DNA from 3 places in the Streptomyces sp. NBC_00464 genome. Region 1 is predicted to be linked to each of the others. Evidence: riboswitches for the same ligand, from Rfam matches in the RefSeq annotation. Region 1 holds a riboswitch; each other region holds the start of a gene.
The links. A riboswitch is a leader RNA that binds a small molecule or an ion and turns the genes downstream of it on or off. The one in region 1 is predicted to bind cyclic di-AMP.

Region 1 (5,884 bases):
TATGCCACCGAGGCGCTGACCATCGGCGGGCAGCGGGTCGGCGAGGGTGACCCCGTACTCGTCGTGCTGGCGGCCGCCGACCGGGACCCCGAACGCTTCGACGGGCCGGACACGCTGGACCTTGCGCGGCGTGACAATCAGCACCTCGGATACGGGCACGGCATCCACTACTGCCTGGGAGCACCGCTCGCCCGGCTGGAGGGGCAGGCCGCCCTCGCCACGCTTCTGAAACGCCTTCCGGACCTGCGACTTGCGGGGGATCCTGCCGATTTGCGATGGCGTGGCGGGCTCATCATGCGCGGACTGCGCACGCTGCCGGTGGAGTTCACGCCGGGGCCGGCGCACGACGAAGGTGACACTCTGTCAACTCTGTGACTTTCACGTGATCTCTGCTGCATCGACTTGTGACACACGTTCGAGTCCCGCTAGGTTCACCGTCGACTCACCAGTCACTCGTCAGTCACACGGAAGGCATCCCCATGGGCTCCGCTAACGGCAGACACCGTCGCCCTCGGCAGGCACCCGCGATCATCGTCGCCGCAGGCGTGACCGGTTCGGCCATCGCCATCCCGCTGCTCGGCGCGGCAGGCGCGCACGCCGCAGACGCCTCGACCTGGGACCGGGTGGCCGAGTGCGAGAGCGGCGGCATGTGGAGTGCCGACCTCGGCAACGGCTACTACGGCGGCCTGCAGTTCTCGCAGGAGGTCTGGAAGTCGTACGGCGGTGATTCGTACGCCGAGCGCGCCGACCTCGCCAGCCGCTCGCAGCAGATCGCCGTGGCGGAGAAGGTCCTGGAGGACCAGGGTCCGAAGGCGTGGCCGAGCTGCGCGGTCATCTCCGGCCTCGCCGTGGACAGCGGTCTGCCGGGTGTGGACCCCGGGACCACGCCCTCCGCCGACCCGACCGGAAGCGCGGATCCGTCCGCGAGCGCCGACCCCTCCGGGGATGACGCCGCGTCGGACGACACGTCCTCGGACGCGACGGAGCCGACGGACGAGGCCACGGGTGACGCCGCGGACGAGGCCAAGGGCAAGGGCGGGACGCCGGACGCGTCCGCCTCTCCGTCGGCCACGCCCTCCACCACGCCCTCGGGTGACGCCTCCGGCGCCGAGGAGGACCCCGCCGGGGGTCAGGAGAAGGCCGGCAAGCACCGGGGCGCTCCGGCTCCCGAGGAGACCCGGGGGAGCGGTCGCGGCGCTGACCGGGACGCGGGGCGGCACGCCTCGCGCGGTGACAGTGACGCACGCGACACCGGAGCCCCGGCTGCTGACGGTACGTACACCGTGCGCGCGGGCGACAGCCTCTGGGCCATTGCCGACGCACAGGACCTGTCCGGCGGCTGGACCCAGCTGTACGAGGCCAACAAGGCGGAGGTCGGCTCCGATCCGGACCTCATTCTTCCTGGCCAGAGCCTCGATCTCGGCGTGAAGGCCGAGTGAGCGCGGTCTGATGATCAGCTGAAAACACCCCAAAAGTTGGGGTAGTTAAGAGGCCTATGTCCCACTTTTGACCGAGTGAGACATGGGTCTCTTTGCGTGAACTGGCGTGTCTTGTCCGGGAGGTCCCGCCGCATCCGTTCCGACCTGCGCAAACGATGGTTCTTCGGATGCAAGTAAGGGCTGTTTATCCGGTATGTCCATCTTTGGATATGAGGGCGGGTGTGTTTACGGTCGGAACCGCTCGCACCGCGGGCCCCGTCGATCGTCACGCCGAATCCTGCCGTCGGTCGAAGGGAACAGACGCGTAAAGCGCCGTAGGCAGGAGCGGGGGACCCAGGTAAGCGCCGGGCCCGGTCGTCGAACACGACGCATCGGGAGCGGCTAGGGGTTAAGTCGTGCGCTAGGACGTGCGACCGGGCAACTCACTAGGCCCGAACCCGACAGCTCACCTCGTAGGCGTCGGTGAGGAGAAGTCTCGATGCTGCTCAACAGCAAGGGCAACAAGCACCGTCGCCCGTCCAAGGCCGTCCGTATCGCCACGCTCGCCGGTGTCGCCGGTGCCGCCATCGCCGTGCCCCTGATGGGTGCCACCGGCGCCTCCGCCGCCTCCGTCTCCACGTGGGACGCCGTCGCCCAGTGCGAGTCCGGCGGCAACTGGTCCATCAACACCGGCAACGGTTACTACGGTGGCCTGCAGTTCTCCCAGTCCAGCTGGGCCGCCGCCGGTGGCACCCAGTACGCGGCCCGCGCCGACCTGGCCACCAAGGCCCAGCAGATCGCCGTCGCCGAGAAGCTCCTCGACCTGCAGGGCCCGGGTGCCTGGTCCTGCGCCGGCGCCGGCAACCTGAGCAACGACGGTGTCGACCCGGGCGTCGACACCGGCTCCTCCGCCGCCAAGACGGAGACCGCCCCCAAGGCCGAGGCCGCCCCGAAGCAGGAGTCGGCGCCGGTCCAGCAGGCCGAGCCGAAGAAGGCCGAGCGCACCGAGGCCCCCGCCACCAACCGCTCGGACCGCTCGGCCGCCCCCAAGGCCGAGTCGAAGACCGTCACCACCCCGACCGGCAAGAAGGTCGAGAAGGGTGACGGCGAGTACAAGGTCGTCACCGGCGACTCGCTGAGCAAGATCGCCGCCGACCACCAGGTCAAGGGTGGCTGGGAGCAGCTCTTCAAGCTGAACAAGGACATCGTCACGGACGCCGACCTGATCTACCCGGGCCAGCAGCTCCACCTGACGAAGTAGTCGCGATCTCTCCTCGCTGACCATTCCGGCCGCCCCGGCCCGGTGCGCACCTTCCCCCCGTGCGTACCGGGCCGGGGTCGGCCGGTTTCGGCGTTGATCGTTCAACTGTTGTAGTTACTCGTCAGTAAAATTCTGACCGTTTGCCCCACTCTGCCTGTCCTTGGGTCCTTTTTCGTCCCAGGGGACGGGCGGTCGGCCGGTTGAGGCGGCCAGGCCGGTTAGGCTCTTGTCGCAAGGCCAAAGCGACCCTGCACCACCAGCGTCATATCCCAGAAGGAGATGCCTCGTGCCGTCCATCGACGTCGTCGTAGCCAGGGAAATCCTCGACTCCCGCGGAAACCCCACGGTCGAGGTCGAGGTCGGCCTCGACGACGGCAGCACGGGCCGTGCTGCCGTTCCGTCCGGCGCCTCCACCGGTGCGTTCGAGGCCATCGAGCTTCGTGACGGAGACCCCAACCGCTACCACGGCAAGGGTGTCGAGAAGGCTGTCCTCGCCGTGATCGAGCAGATCGGCCCGGAGCTCGTCGGCTACGACGCGACCGAGCAGCGGCTGATCGACCAGGCGATGTTCGACCTGGACGCCACCGAGAACAAGGGCTCCCTCGGCGCCAACGCCATCCTCGGCGTCTCGCTCGCCGTGGCCCACGCCGCTTCCGAGGCCTCGGACCTGCCGCTGTTCCGCTACCTCGGTGGCCCGAACGCGCACCTGCTGCCCGTCCCGATGATGAACATCCTCAACGGTGGGTCGCACGCCGACTCCAACGTGGACATCCAGGAGTTCATGATCGCTCCGATCGGCGCGGAGTCCTTCTCCGAGGCCCTGCGCTGGGGCGCCGAGGTCTACCACACGCTGAAGAAGGTCCTGAAGACCAAGGGCCTGTCCACCGGTCTCGGTGACGAGGGCGGCTTCGCGCCGAACCTGGAGTCGAACCGCGCCGCCCTGGACCTCATCGTCGAGGCCATCAAGGAAGCCGGCTACGCCCCGGGCAAGGACATCGCGCTCGCGCTCGACGTCGCCGCCTCGGAGTTCTACAAGGACGGCAAGTACGAGTTCGAGGGCAAGTCCCGCTCGGCCGCCGAGATGACCGAGTACTACGAGGAGCTCGTCTCCGCGTACCCGCTGGTCTCCATCGAGGACCCGCTGTACGAGGACGACTGGGCCGGCTGGAAGGTCATCACCGACAAGATCGGCGCCAAGGTGCAGATCGTCGGCGACGACCTCTTCGTCACCAACCCGGAGCGTCTGGCCCGCGGCATCGAGGAGGGCTCCGCCAACGCCCTGCTCGTCAAGGTCAACCAGATCGGTTCGCTGACCGAGACCCTGGACGCCGTCGAGCTGGCCCAGCGCAACGGCTTCAAGTGCATGATGTCGCACCGTTCCGGCGAGACCGAGGACGTCACCATCGCCGACCTCGCGGTCGCCGTGAACTGCGGCCAGATCAAGACCGGTGCCCCGGCCCGCTCGGACCGCGTCGCCAAGTACAACCAGCTGCTGCGCATCGAGGAGATCCTCGACGACGCCGCGGTGTACGCCGGCCGCTCGGCGTTCCCGCGCTTCAAGGGCTGACACACAGCAGGCCCGGTAAAGCCCGGCGGGGTCAAGTGCCCCGGCCTCCGTCCGTCCCCGCACTCGGTCCCGTACCGTGTGCGGGGACGGACGTGCGTAATGGGGAGGCGGAGACATGGCCGCGAAGGACCGGGACCGGTTCTCCACCGCGACCCGGCTGCGGTTGCTCGGCGAGCAGACCGCGGCCCGCGTCTACCGGTCCCAGAACCGCCGGCAGGCCCGCCGCTCCCGGCTCACCGGCCGGGCCGCCTTCCTGGCCCTGATCGTCTGCTCACTGATCGTCGCTCTCGCGTACCCGATGCGGCAGTACGTGTCGCAGCGTGACGAGATCGCCGACCAGGAGCGGCTGGCGCAGGAGGCCGAGGCCCGTACCGAGGAGCTGCGCGACGAGAAGGCGCGGCTCCAGGACGACGCGTACATCAAGCGGCTGGCCCGTGAGCACCTGCACTACCTTCTTCCCGGGGAGACCGGCTACACCGTGGTCGACCCCGACGCGGTCAAGGAGCGCAACGGGAAGCCGGAGGAGTCCGACCGGCCGTGGCACTCCAATCTGTGGGACGGCGTCGACAGCGCCGACCGCGGCTGAGCCGCAGCCCCTCTTCGCCGTACACCCGTACACCCGCACACCCGTACATCTGCAGAACCGCAGTTCGAGCAGTCCGATCAGAACCCTAGGCAGGCATGGAAACGCCCCCTCCCCAGACCGAGTCCACCGCGCCCTCCGACGCGGACATCGCCGCGTTCCAGCAGCAGCTGGGGCGCCCGCCGCGGGGGCTGCGCGCGATCGCGCACCGCTGCCCGTGCGGCAACCCGGACGTGGTCGAGACGCAGCCCCGGCTGGAGGACGGTACGCCGTTCCCGACGACGTTCTATCTGACGTGCCCGCGCGCGGCCTCCGCGATCGGCACGCTGGAGGCGAACGGGGTCATGAAGGAGATGACCGAGCGCCTCGGTACGGACCCCGAGCTGGCCGCGGCGTACCGGGCCGCGCACGAGGACTACATCGCGCGGCGTGACGCCATCGAGGTGCTGGAGGGCTTCCCGAGCGCGGGCGGCATGCCGGACCGGGTGAAGTGCCTGCACGTGCTCGTCGGGCACTCGCTGGCCGCGGGGCCGGGCGTGAACCCGCTCGGGGACGAGGCGATCGCGATGCTGCCGGAGTGGTGGCGCAAGGGACCGTGCGTTTCGCCTTGCGGCGGGGCGGACGGGGACGAGGGCTGAGGTTCCTGCCGGGGGCTCTGCCCCCGGCCCCCGCTCCTCAATCTCCCCCGGACTTCGTCCGGGGGACCCCCAGGGGCTTGAAGTGCCGTCGGTGGGGCTTGAAAGACATGATGAGCCGGAGAGGCTGAAGAGATGACGCGTGTAGCCGCCATTGACTGCGGTACCAACTCCATCCGACTGCTCGTCGCGGACGCCGACCCCGTCACGGGGGAGCTCGTCGAGCTCGACCGGCGGATGGAGATCGTCCGGCTGGGGCAGGGGGTCGACCGGACCGGGCGGCTCGCCCCCGAGGCGCTGGAGCGGACCTTCGCCGCCTGCCGGCAGTACGCGGCGGTGATCAAGGAGCACGGTGCGGAGAAGATCCGCTTCGTCGCCACCTCCGCCTCCCGCGACGCGGAGAACAGGGCCGACTTCGTC
Region 2 (5,884 bases), 3.3 Mb from region 1:
CTGGCTCACCTCTTCGAGCACCTGATGTTCCAGGGCTCCGGCCAGGTCAAGGGGAACGGACACTTCGAGCTGGTCCAGGGCGCCGGCGGCTCCCTCAACGGGACCACCAGCTTCGAGCGGACCAACTACTTCGAGACGATGCCGACGCATCAGCTGGAGCTGGCCCTGTGGCTGGAGGCCGACCGGATGGGCTCGCTGCTCGCCGCGCTCGACGAGGAGTCCATGGAGAACCAGCGTGACGTCGTCAAGAACGAGCGCCGTCAGCGTTACGACAACGTCCCGTACGGCACCGCGTTCGAGAAGCTGACCGCGCTCGCCTATCCGGAGGGCCACCCCTACCACCACACCCCGATCGGCTCGATGGCCGACCTGGACGCCGCGACACTGGACGACGCGCGGACCTTCTTCCGTACGTACTACGCGCCGAACAACGCGGTGCTCTCCGTCGTCGGTGACATCGACCCCGAGCAGACGCTCGCCTGGATCGAGAAGTACTTCGGCACCATCCCCGCGCACGACGGCAAGCAGCCGCCGCGCGACGGCGCGCTTCCCGGGATCATCGGCGGCCAGCTGCGTGAGGAGATCCGCGAGGAGGTCCCGGCGCGTGCGCTGATGGCCGCCTACCGGCTGCCGCACGACGGCACCCGTGAGTGCGACGCCGCGGACCTCGCGCTGACCGTGCTGGGCGGCGGCGAGTCGTCCCGGCTGCACAACCGCCTGGTCCGCCGGGACCGGACGGCCGTCGCGGCCGGATTCGGGCTGCTGCGGCTCGCGGGCGCGCCCTCGCTCGGCTGGCTGGACGTCAAGACGTCCGGTGGTGTCGAGGTGGCGCAGATCGAGACCGCGGTCGACGAGGAGCTGGCCCGGTTCGCCGAGGAAGGCCCCACGCCGGAGGAAATGGAGCGCGCTCAGGCCCAGTTGGAGCGCGAGTGGCTGGACCGCCTCGGTACGGTCGCGGGCCGTGCCGACGAACTGTGCCGGTTCGCCGTGCTGTTCGGCGACCCGCAGCTCGCCCTGACCGCAGTGCACCGGGTGCTCGACGTGACGGCGGAGGAGGTCAAGGCTGCCGCCAGGGCCCAGCTGCGGCCCGACAACCGGGCGGTGCTGGTCTACGAGCCGGTCGAGTCCGCCGAAGAGGCGGAAGACGATGCCGCCACCGACACCGACGCGCACGAAGGAGCGGACAAGTGACCGACGCTGCCGCGGCTGAAGTATCGATGGAGTACCACCCGCAGCCCGCCCCCGGCGTGGCCAGGCCCTGGGCCTTCCCCGCGCCCGAGCGCGGCTCCCTGCCCAACGGCCTCACCGTGCTGCGCTGCCACCGCCCCGGCCAGCAGGTCGTCGCCGTCGAGATCTTCCTCGACGCCCCGCTGGACGCCGAGCCCGAGGGCCTGGACGGGGTCGCCACGATCATGTCGCGCGCCCTGTCCGAGGGCACCGACAAGCAGAGCGCCGAGGAGTTCGCCGCCGAGCTGGAGCGCTGCGGTGCCACGCTGGACGCCCACGCCGACCATCCGGGCGTCCGGGTCTCGCTGGAGGTTCCGGCCTCCCGGCTGGCCAAGGCGCTCGGCCTGGTCGCCGAGGCGCTGCGGGCGCCGGCCTTCGCCGACAGCGAGATCGAGCGGCTGGTGAACAACCGGCTCGACGAGATCCCGCACGAGCAGGCCAATCCGGCCCGGCGCGCCGCCAAGCAGCTCGCCAAGGAGCTCTTCCCGGCCACGGCCCGCATGTCGCGCCCGCGCCTGGGCACCGAGGCGACCGTGGAGCGGATCGACTCGGCAGCCGTGCGCGCCTTCTACGACGCCCATGTCCGTCCGTCCACCGCGACGGCCGTGGTCGTCGGGGACCTCACGGGCATCGACCTGGACGCGCTGCTCGCCGACACCCTCGGCGACTGGTCGGGCAACACCGCGGAGTCCCGCCCGGTTCCGCCGATCACCGCCGACGACACGGGCCGGGTGGTGATCGTGGACCGCCCCGGCGCGGTACAGACGCAGCTGCTGATCGGCCGCATCGGCGCCGACCGGCACGACAGCGTCTGGCCGGCGCAGGTCCTCGGCACGTACTGCCTGGGCGGCACGCTCACCTCCCGCCTCGACCGGGTGCTGCGCGAGGAGAAGGGCTACACCTACGGCGTGCGGGCCTTCGCCCAGGTGCTCCGCTCCTCGGCCCCGGACTCCGCCTCCGGGGCGACGGGGGCGGCGATGCTCGCCATCAGTGGTTCCGTGGACACGGAGTCCACCGGCCCGGCGCTGGAGGACCTGTGGAAGGTGCTGCGGACCCTGGCGGCCGAAGGGCTGACGGACGCCGAGCGCGAGACGGCCGTGCAGAACCTCGTGGGTGTCGCCCCGCTGAAGTTCGAGACGGCGGCCTCGGTCGCGGGCACCCTCGCCGACCAGGTCGAGCAGCATCTCCCGGACGACTACCAGGCGCACCTGTACGCGCGTCTGGCGGAGACCGGCACGGTCGAGGCGACCGCGGCTGTGGTCAACGCCTTCCCGCAGGACCGACTGGTCACGGTTCTGGTCGGTGACGCCGCGCAGATCGCCGATCCGGTCAGGGCGCTCGGCATCGGTGAGGTATCGGTCGTGACCGGCTGAGTCGATCGGCTACTTCGCCTCATATCGGGGCAAACGAAAGGTCCTGGCGGAGCTGTCTCCGCCGGGACCTTTCGTTTTGTCCGCTTTGTGGGAGAGGTTGCCTGTCTGCCCTGTGGGATGCGCTACAAAGCGGCCTGTCCGTTTGGTGGGGGGAAGGGCCCCCGTTTAGCGTCGGCTCCGCTGTCCGTCACTCGTATGCCGCATCCGCGACGTACCGGGCAGTCATCGCCGAGTCCCCGTCAGGCGCGAGCCTGGGGAGCCGGGGACCCACGCAGTCCCTGGGGTGAATCGGATGCCCGCGCCTCGCACGAGGCCGAGGGATCCGTAGGAGACCTTCCTGCTCCGAACCCGTCAGCTAACCCGGTAGGCGAGAAGGAAGGAAAGGACCAGCCACTTCATGGCGTTCACCCGTGCCACCGGGAAGCATCGTGCCCCGGGCCGTCTGACGCGCAGCGGCGCGAAGGCCGTCGGTATCGCGACCCTGGCCACCACCGGCGTCATCGGCGGACTGGCCTCCCCGGCCCTTGCCGCTGACACCGGGACCCCCGTCGGCGAGACCGGCCTCACCCAGGTCATCGCCATCGAGAGCACCCTCGCCGACCGGATCGACGCACAGGCGGACGCCCAGCAGCACCAGGCCGACGTTGCCGCGAAGAAGGCGGAAGCGGCCAAGAAGAAGGCCGAGGCGAAGAAGAAGGCGGAGGCCGAGGCGAAGGCTGCCGCGAAGGCCGAGGCCGCCGCGAAGGCGAAGGCCGCTGCCCGTGCCGCGGAGGCCCGCGAGGCGAAGGCGCGTGCCGCCCGCTCCGCCGAGCGCGCCCGGCTCGGCTCCTTCCAGCTCCCCGTCGCCGGTTCGTACGTGAGCACCGGCTACAAGTCCAGTGGCTCGCTCTGGTCCTCCGGCAGCCACTCGGGCATCGACTTCCACGCCGCGTCCGGCAGCTCCGTCGTCGCCGTCGGTGCCGGTACGGTCGTCGAGGCCGGCTGGGGCGGCGCGTACGGCAACAACATCGTGCTGCGGATGACGGACGGCACGTACACCCAGTACGGCCACCTCTCCTCGATCGGCGTGTCCGTCGGCCAGAGCGTCGGCGCCGGACAGCAGATCGGTCTCTCCGGCTCCACCGGCAACTCGACCGGCCCGCACCTCCACTTCGAGGCCCGCACCACGCCCTCGTACGGTTCGGACATGGACCCGGTCGCCTACCTGCGGGCCCACGGCGTCACCGTCTGACCGACCCCAAGACACCCGACGAAGGCCCCGGCACTGCGCCGGGGCCTTCGTCGTGTCCGTCTGCCGAGGCGTTCCGCACCGGCCGTTCCCGAACGCCCGGTGACCAAAAGATATTCATGAATTTCCACCCGCCGTCGGAAATGCGAGCGCATTGCAATAGAGTCGCAGGACAGGCGTCGATCGGCCGCGTTTCGCGGGGATTAAGGCGGAGGTTCGGACATGCGCATTCCGGCGCATTCGGTATGCACGGCAATCCGCGAGGACATCGTCTCGGGTGTCTTCGAACGCGGCAGCCGACTCACCGAGGAGGTGCTCGCGCGCCGTTACGGGGTCTCCCGCGTCCCGGTGCGGGAAGCGCTGCGCACCCTGGAGTCCGAGGGGTTCGTGGTCACCCGCAGGCACGCCGGAGCCTGCGTCGCCGAGCCCACCGAACAGGAGGCCGCCGACCTCCTGGAGGTCCGGATGCTCCTGGAGCCGCTCGGGGCGGCCCGGGCCGCACGCCGCCGCACGGACGCGCACCTCAAGGTGCTGCGCGGCCTGGTCAGGCTGGGGCAGGAGCGAGCCCGCAAGGGGGAGGGCGACGACCTGCGCTCCCTGGGTGGCTGGTTCCACGAGACGCTCGCGCAGGCCTCCGGCAGTCCCGGCCTGATCGCGATGCTCACCCAGCTACGGCACAAGACCGCCTGGATGTACGTGGTCGAGCAGCCGGCCCGTCCGGCCGATTCGTGGGCCGAGCACGGGGCGATCGTGGACGCCGTGGCGCGCGGCGACGCGGAGAGGGCGAGGAGCCTGGCCGCCCAGCACGCCGAGCGTGCCACCGCCGTGTACCGGCTGCGCCGTCCCGGCCGGCCGGACGCCGTCCCCGTCGCGGCCCGCTCCGGCCGGGTGAGGACCTCGCAACATGCCGTAAACACACCGAGCGGCCGACATTAACAATTGCGCCGTATACAAAGAATAGTCATTTCACAGGGCTTTCTTTCTGCTGCCCGAATCCTTCCCGAATCCTGCCCGAATTGCCTTCGGTGGAAGTGGGTGCCGGACTCGTCCCCTTGCGGCACCGGTACCGTTCACGCAAACGAAAGAGCCGCGGCTCCCGGTGAAGGGTGCCGCGGCTCTTTCGCAGGAATGCCTGCGGTCGTGACCCGTCGGGATCAGACGGTCTCCGGGAGCTCGTCGAGCCCCTCGGCGACCAGCTTGGACAGACGGTCCAGAGCGGCTTCGGCGTTGTCGGCCTCGGACGCGAGGATGATCTCCTCGCCGCCCTGCGCGCCGAGCCCGAGCACAGCGAGCATGGAGGCCGCGTTCACCGGGTTGCCGTCGGCCTTGGCGATGGTCACGGGGACGCCGGAAGCCGTGGCGGCACGGACGAAGATGGAAGCGGGGCGGGCGTGCAGGCCCTCGGCCCAACCGACGTTGACGCGGCGCTCAGCCATGGTTCTGCCCTTCACGAATCAATGGTTGTCTAGACCAGTCTCTCATGCAGTGCGCGATGCTCCGGCCGACCCGCGGGCCGTTCCCCGCCCGCGCCGCACCGTCGCCCGGCCACCCTCAGACTGCCCCGACCCCGGGCCCCACGCGACCGCTGACGGAGCCGTAGGCTTTGCCCATGCAGCCCTCTCCGGAGCAGAGTCCGCATCACGCCTACCCCGATCACTGGGAGGCGGACGTGGTGCTCCGTGACGGCGGCACCGCCCGAATCAGGCCCATCACCACGGACGATGCCGACCGGCTGGTCAGCTTCTACGAGCAGGTCTCCGACGAGTCGAAGTACTACCGCTTCTTCGCTCCGTACCCCCGGCTCTCCGCCAAGGACGTCCACCGCTTCACCCATCACGACTACGTCGACCGGGTGGGACTGGCCGTCACGGTGGGCGGCGAGTTCATCGCCACCGTCCGCTACGACCGGATCAACGCGCAGGGCAGGCCCGCCTCGGCCCCGGCCGACGAGGCCGAGGTCGCCTTCCTCGTCCAGGACGCCCACCAGGGCCGCGGAGTCGCTTCTGCCCTGCTCGAACACATCGCGGCCGTCGCCCGTGAACGCGGCATCCGGCGC
Region 3 (5,884 bases), 4.5 Mb from region 1:
TCGTCCGTGGCCGCAGGTTCGAGGGCGCCGAGGCCGACGGCTGGATGTACCAGCAGGCCGGTGGCCCCGGCCGGGCGATGCAGGCGCTGCGCGTCCTGGTCCCGCACGGCGCCCAGGGCGACCTGGTGCGCGTCCATCCCGGCGAGGAGTGGCTGTACGTCCTGGCCGGGCATCTCAGGGTGACCCTCGGGGAGACCGTCCACGACCTCGCCCCCGGTGACAGCGCGCACTTCGACTCGCTCACCCCGCACCGGATCGCGGCCCTGGACCGCGACGGTGCCGAGCTGCTCTTCGTCCACACCCTGCTGCAGAGCCCCGCTGCCGAGCTGTGTCTCGGCAGCGGGATCCACCGTCGCTGAGAGCCCGTCCCCGCCACCGGCCCGCCGGTCGCCAGAGAGGACCTGTCATGTCCGATTCCGAGAACTACGACCCGCTCGGCCCGGGCCGGCCCAAGAACTACGACCCGCAGGAGAAGAAGATGCCCCGCGGGCTCGTCATCAGGCTTTTCGCCTACCTGGTGGCCGGGCACATCATCGCGGGCTTCCTCTATCTGCTGTTCGCCGTGGGGATGCACAACCAGTAGCCGTGGGAATGCACAACCAGTAGCCGTGAGGGTGCACCACGGGCCGGTGCGGCGGTGCACCATCGGTAGTGGCGGGCGCCGCCCGTACGGTCAGGCCTCGTCGAGCAGGCGCTCGCGCAGCCGCTCCCGGATCTCCGGGGTGATCTTGAGACCGTCGGCGAGGTAGCGGTCGGTGCTGCCCCAGGTCTCGTCGATGGTGGCGAAGGCCGCGGCGAGGTAGTCGGAGTGGGCGCCGAAGAGCGGATTGAGCAGCTCCATCACCTCGGGCGTCATTCCGGCGGGGGAGGTGTCACTGCGGCTGACCTTGTAGCGGCGGTGCGCGTCGTTGGACTTGAGGTAGTCGGCCTCGATGGCCTCGCGTTCGACGCCGACGGCGAGCAGGGACACCGCGATCGAGAGGCCCGCCCGGTCCTTGCCGGCGGCGCAGTGCATCAGGGCGGGCACGCTGTCCTCGGCCAGGGCGTGCAGTACCCGGCTGTGCTCGGTTGTGCGCTCCAGGATGATCTGCCGGTAGGAATTGATCATGCGCTGGGACCCCTTGCCGTCGGCCAGGATCGACCGCAGCTCGTCCATGTTGCCGTCGCGCACCATCCGCCAGAACTCCGTGCCGTCCGCCGGGTCGGTGAGCGGGATGCACACGTTGCGCACGCCGGGCAGCTCCACGTCCAGGCCGTCCAGCTTCTGGTCGGCCGCGTTGCGGAAGTCGAAGACGGTGTGCAGGCCGAGACCGGCGAGGAACGCGGCGTCCTCGGCCGTGGCGTGTGCCAGGTGACCACTGCGGTAGAGCCGTCCGTACCGCACCCGGCGGCCGTCCGAGGTGGGCAGCCCGCCCACATCACGGAAATTGCGGACACCCGCCAGCTCGGGCTCCGTCGACGGGGTCTGCGGCAGCTGCTGCGTCACGGTCACTCCTGGAGGCTCTGTCGCCGGCGCGTGTCGCCGGCGTGTCCACTCTCGTGACGATACGACATTGATTCCTCGGACAATCATCTTGGGCGGGCCCGCACTTCGGGCCGACGTCACGGGTCTGTGGCCCCGGGCCGCGAAGGTGTCGATCCCCGCCGAGGTTCCGGCGCGGTGGGGCAACGAGCGCGACATGTCCGTATTGGGGCTTTTAGTCGAACATGCCCCGCTTACGCGGGAGATGGCCGACCTCTCGTGAGCGGGATCATATCCGTGACGGTGTGTGGCGGTGAGGCGTTGGGGTATTCCGGACGCCGCGCGGAAAGCCAAGATCCATAATCCACGGAGTGTGACCGGAATTCTTCGCCGGTTTTCCGTAGACGAATCAACCATGGAACCCGTGGCTTGTTTCCGCCGTCCCGGCTCGTTTACGTTCGCTGTCAATCCGGACGGACCGCCTAATCCTGCCGCCGCCCGGAATTCGCACCCACTCACCGCGTGGCAGGAGCGGGGGAACCAGGTAAGCCGCCGACCGGGAATCCGGCCGGCTCGGGGTGAAGTCGCGCCAGTCGCGACCGGACATCTCCAGTCCGAACCCGACAGCTCACCTCGCAGGCGCCGGAGAGGAAAACCTTCATGCCCATATCGGGTAAGCACCGCCGTCCCAAGTCCAGCACCATCGCCCGTGGCGTCGTCGTCGCGAGTGCCGGCGGAGCCGTCATCGCGCTTCCGCTGCTCGGCGCCACCGGTGCCAACGCCGCGGAGCAGACCGCTCCCGCCGCCTCGCAGTCGGCCGCCGCGCACGCCACCCCGGCCAAGCCGGTCGCGAAGCAGCAGGCCGGCACCACGTCCTACTCCGTGGTCTCCGGCGACTATCTGTCGAAGATCGCTGCCGAGCACAAGCTCAAGGGCGGCTGGGAGAAGCTGTACCAGGACAACCGCAAGGTCGTCGGCGACGACCCGAGCCTGATCTTCCCGGGCATGAAGCTGACCCTCGGCGGCAAGGCCTGGGGCCACGCCTCGACCACCTCCACGGGCTCCACCACCCCGTCGAAGGCCGCGCCCAAGGTTCCGGCCAAGACCGAGACGAAGGCCTCCACGGCCTCCGACTCGTCCTCCTCCGACGACTCGTCGTCCAAGGAGACCTCGGCCCCGGCCGCCCAGAGCAACGACTCCGGTTACGTCCACCCGGTCCCGGGCAACCACACCACCGCCTACCGCGCCTCCGGCGCCAGCTGGTCCAGTGGCAGCCACACCGGCATCGACTTCCCCGTCTCCACCGGCACGAGCGTGAAGGCGATCACCTCCGGCACCGTCGTCACCGCCGGCTGGGGCGGCGCGTACGGCAACGAGGTCGTCATCAAGCACGCCGACGGCCACTACTCGCAGTACGGCCACATGTCCTCGCTCTCCGTCTCGGCGGGCCAGACCGTGACCGCGGGTCAGCAGGTCGGTCTGTCCGGCTCCACCGGCAACGCCACCGGCCCGCACCTCCACTTCGAGGTCCGCACCGGTCCGGCGTACGGCTCGGACATCGACCCGATCGCCTACCTGGCGTCGCACGGGATCAACGTCTGATCCGGGCCACACCGGTCCGGTGACCCGGACCTGGGCAAAGCAGAAGGACGGTGCGCGGCGGCGCACCGTCCTTCTGCTTTGCGGAAGGCAGCACTTGGGGGGTGTACTTATTCCCCCTTTACCAAAAACTGACCGGGTGGTCTATCTCACCACCCGTCAACCCCATATTACGGTCGCGTAGGTCACATTCGACGGTGCAGGATATGCCCTTGTGGCAGACGATTCGAACAACATCCAGCAGGGCGTCATCAACCGACAGGGCGCCATCGGGTCGTACGCGGCGATTGGCGACAGCTTCACCGAGGGCGTCGGTGACCCCGGCCCGGACGGAACCTTCGTCGGATGGGCCGACCGGTTCGCGGTACTCCTCGCGGACCAGCTCCCGGACACCGACGTGGCGGACACCGCAGGATCCGCACACGGGAATTTCAGATACGCCAATCTCGCCGTACGAGGACGCCTCCTCGACCAGATCGTCGAGGAGCAGGTGCCGCGCGCCAGGGAACTCGCCCCCGATCTGGTGAGCTTCTGCGCAGGCGGCAACGACATCATCCGGCCGGGCACCGACCCCGACGACGTGGCCGAGCGATTCGAGCGCGCGGTCGCCGACCTGACCAGGTCGGTCGGCACCGTCATGGTCACCACCGGCTTCGACACCCGCAACGTTCCCGTGCTGCGCCATCTGCGCGGCAAGATCGCCACCTACACCGCCCATGTGCGGTCCATCGCCGACCGCTACGACTGCCCGGTGCTCGACCTCTGGTCCCTGCGCTCGGTGCAGGACCGGCGGGCCTGGGACGACGACCGGCTGCATCTGTCGGCAGAGGGCCACACCCGGGTCGCGCTGCGCGCCGCGCAGGTCCTCGGCCTCGACGTGCCCGCCGACCCGGACCAGGCATGGCCGCCGCAGGCACAGCGCGGAACGCTCGAAGTACGGCGCGACGACATCCACTGGGCACGCGAGTACCTGGTCCCGTGGATCGGGCGGCGGCTGCGCGGCGAGTCCTCGGGAGACCACGTCGAGGCCAAGCGCCCCGACCTGCTGCCGCTCTGACGCACTCGCTGTCCTCAGCCGCCCGGGGATCCTGTCGCGGCGGCGGGGGACGGCGGATGCGCCGGTATGCGCTCCAGCACCCCGCCGGCGAAGACGTCATACAGCGGCAGCGTCTCCAGGTGCACATAGCCGATGTGGCAGTCGCAGACGGCGAGCGGGCAGGCCCGAGGCCCCAGCGCCGCGCGATAGCTGCCGTCGTAGAGATTGCCGAGCTCGGCGCGGACGAAGTGACACCGGCGCACCGTGCCGTCCCCGTCCACCGAGATCACCGACTCACCGGTCCGGCAGGGCAGACCTGCCGAACGGTGCGGACGGCGGCTGTACGGGAACAGCGGGTCGATCGCCGTCCACCGGTCCGCCTCCTCGTCCGTGTAGGTGTGCCCCTCTGCGGCGTTGACCCAGAGGTAGACCTCCGCGGGAAGGGCGGCCCGCAGCCGCCGCGCCTCGTCCAGATGGGTGTCGAGCCCGACCACCCCCACACTGTGGCGGATCCCCAGGGACGCCAGCTCCCCGCACCGGCCGAGAAACCGCTCGTACGGTGTCTGGCCCGGGTGGTACGTGCACCAGAGCGCGATCTTCTCGCGGCCCGCGGCGCCCGCAGCGGCCAGCCACTGCGTACGACCGCTGAGGTTCGTCTGGATCGCCACCCTGCGGATGTGCGGCAGCCGGGCCAGCTCGACCAGCGCCCGGCGGTACCAGGAGCGCACCAGACCCTCGCCCCACGGCGTGAACAGCACCGAGATCCGGTCACCCGTCTGCGCCGCCGCCCACGCCGTGAAGCGCTCCAGAGCGGCCCGGTCGGCCCGCAGCTGCTCCCGGCTGTCGCGCCGCTTGGCGAACGGACAGTACGGACAGTCGTAATCGCACGACGCGAGCGGACCGCGGTAGAGAATCGTCAGGTCCATGCGGGGCTCACTTCAGCTCGTACGCGGCCATCGCGGCCCGTACGGCAGGGGAGAAGAGGTCGGGGCCCAGAGCGTCGGAGTGGGCGAGTCCTTCGGGCGTCAGGCGCAGCAGGCCGGTGGCCGACGCGTCCCGGTCGAGCCAGCCCCGGGCGTCGAACCGGGCGAGCTCCCCGGGGAAGTCCTCGTCCGGATCCGTACCGAACCGCTCGCGGTACTCGGACACGCGCAGCCCCTCGGCCTGCAGGACGGACTGCAGGAGATGGCGGCGGCGCGCCTCGTCGGCGTCGGTGAACCGGCCCACCTCGGCACGCGAGAAGTCCTCGGTGGCCGTGTAGCCGTCGATGATCGTTCGGACCTCGCGCATCTCCACCGCGTAGTCGAAGGAGTAGTGCAGCCGCGACGTGTACGAACGGGCTCCGCAGCCCAGGCCGATCATGCCGTCGGTCTGGCAGGCGTAGTCGTCGGGGCCGTCGGTCCGCGGGGCGTCGGCACGGCGGAACATCCGCATGGACACCTGCTCGTAGCCGCGGGCGAGGAGATGGTCGCGGCCGGCCCGGTACAGGCGCAGCCGCTGCTCGTCCCAGGCCGCGTCCGCCGTTGCCGCATCGGCGGCTCCGAGCCTGCCCAGGCCGGTCAGCGGACGGACGTACAGCGGATAGAGGTACAGCTCCTCCGGCCGCCACCGCAGCGCCGCGTCCAGCGAGGTGCGCCAGCTCTCCTCGGTCTGGCCGTCGATGCCGTAGATCAGGTCGATGTTGAGGACCGGTATGCGGCTGTCCCTGATCAGGCCCAGCGCCGCCTCGACATCGGCGCGCCGCTGCGGGCGGACCGCCGCACGGGCCTCGGCCTCGACGAAGCTCT

Region 2: it holds a riboswitch for cyclic di-AMP, as region 1 does, so the genes downstream of both, OG912_RS05880 (M23 family metallopeptidase) here and OG912_RS21255 (transglycosylase family protein) in region 1, are expected to answer to the same signal.
Region 3: it holds a riboswitch for cyclic di-AMP, as region 1 does, so the genes downstream of both, OG912_RS00730 (M23 family metallopeptidase) here and OG912_RS21255 (transglycosylase family protein) in region 1, are expected to answer to the same signal.

The regions. Positions count from the first base shown of each region.
Region 1 is NZ_CP107899.1:4,709,756-4,715,639, forward strand. Features, by position in the region: gene OG912_RS21245 (cytochrome P450 family protein) at 1-375, shown strand, start outside; gene OG912_RS21250 (transglycosylase family protein) at 480-1,439, shown strand; cyclic di-AMP (ydaO/yuaA leader) riboswitch at 1,740-1,913, shown strand; gene OG912_RS21255 (transglycosylase family protein) at 1,918-2,679, shown strand; gene eno (phosphopyruvate hydratase) at 2,966-4,246, shown strand; gene OG912_RS21265 (FtsB family cell division protein) at 4,362-4,832, shown strand; gene OG912_RS21270 (DUF501 domain-containing protein) at 4,928-5,467, shown strand; gene OG912_RS21275 (Ppx/GppA phosphatase family protein) at 5,600-5,884, shown strand, end outside.
Region 2 is NZ_CP107899.1:1,367,730-1,373,613, reverse strand. Features, by position in the region: gene OG912_RS05890 (M16 family metallopeptidase) at 1-1,191, shown strand, start outside; gene OG912_RS05885 (M16 family metallopeptidase) at 1,218-2,600, shown strand; cyclic di-AMP (ydaO/yuaA leader) riboswitch at 2,817-2,984, shown strand; gene OG912_RS05880 (M23 family metallopeptidase) at 2,998-3,831, shown strand; gene OG912_RS05875 (GntR family transcriptional regulator) at 4,051-4,764, shown strand; gene OG912_RS05870 (HPr family phosphocarrier protein) at 4,983-5,264, opposite strand; gene OG912_RS05865 (bifunctional acetate--CoA ligase family protein/GNAT family N-acetyltransferase) at 5,438-5,884, shown strand, end outside.
Region 3 is NZ_CP107899.1:162,738-168,621, reverse strand. Features, by position in the region: gene OG912_RS00745 (helix-turn-helix domain-containing protein) at 1-359, shown strand, start outside; gene OG912_RS00740 (DUF6126 family protein) at 407-583, shown strand; gene OG912_RS00735 (tyrosine-protein phosphatase) at 674-1,486, opposite strand; cyclic di-AMP (ydaO/yuaA leader) riboswitch at 1,961-2,119, shown strand; gene OG912_RS00730 (M23 family metallopeptidase) at 2,123-3,064, shown strand; gene OG912_RS00725 (SGNH/GDSL hydrolase family protein) at 3,276-4,118, shown strand; gene OG912_RS00720 (STM4011 family radical SAM protein) at 4,133-5,023, opposite strand; gene OG912_RS00715 (STM4012 family radical SAM protein) at 5,031-5,884, opposite strand, start outside.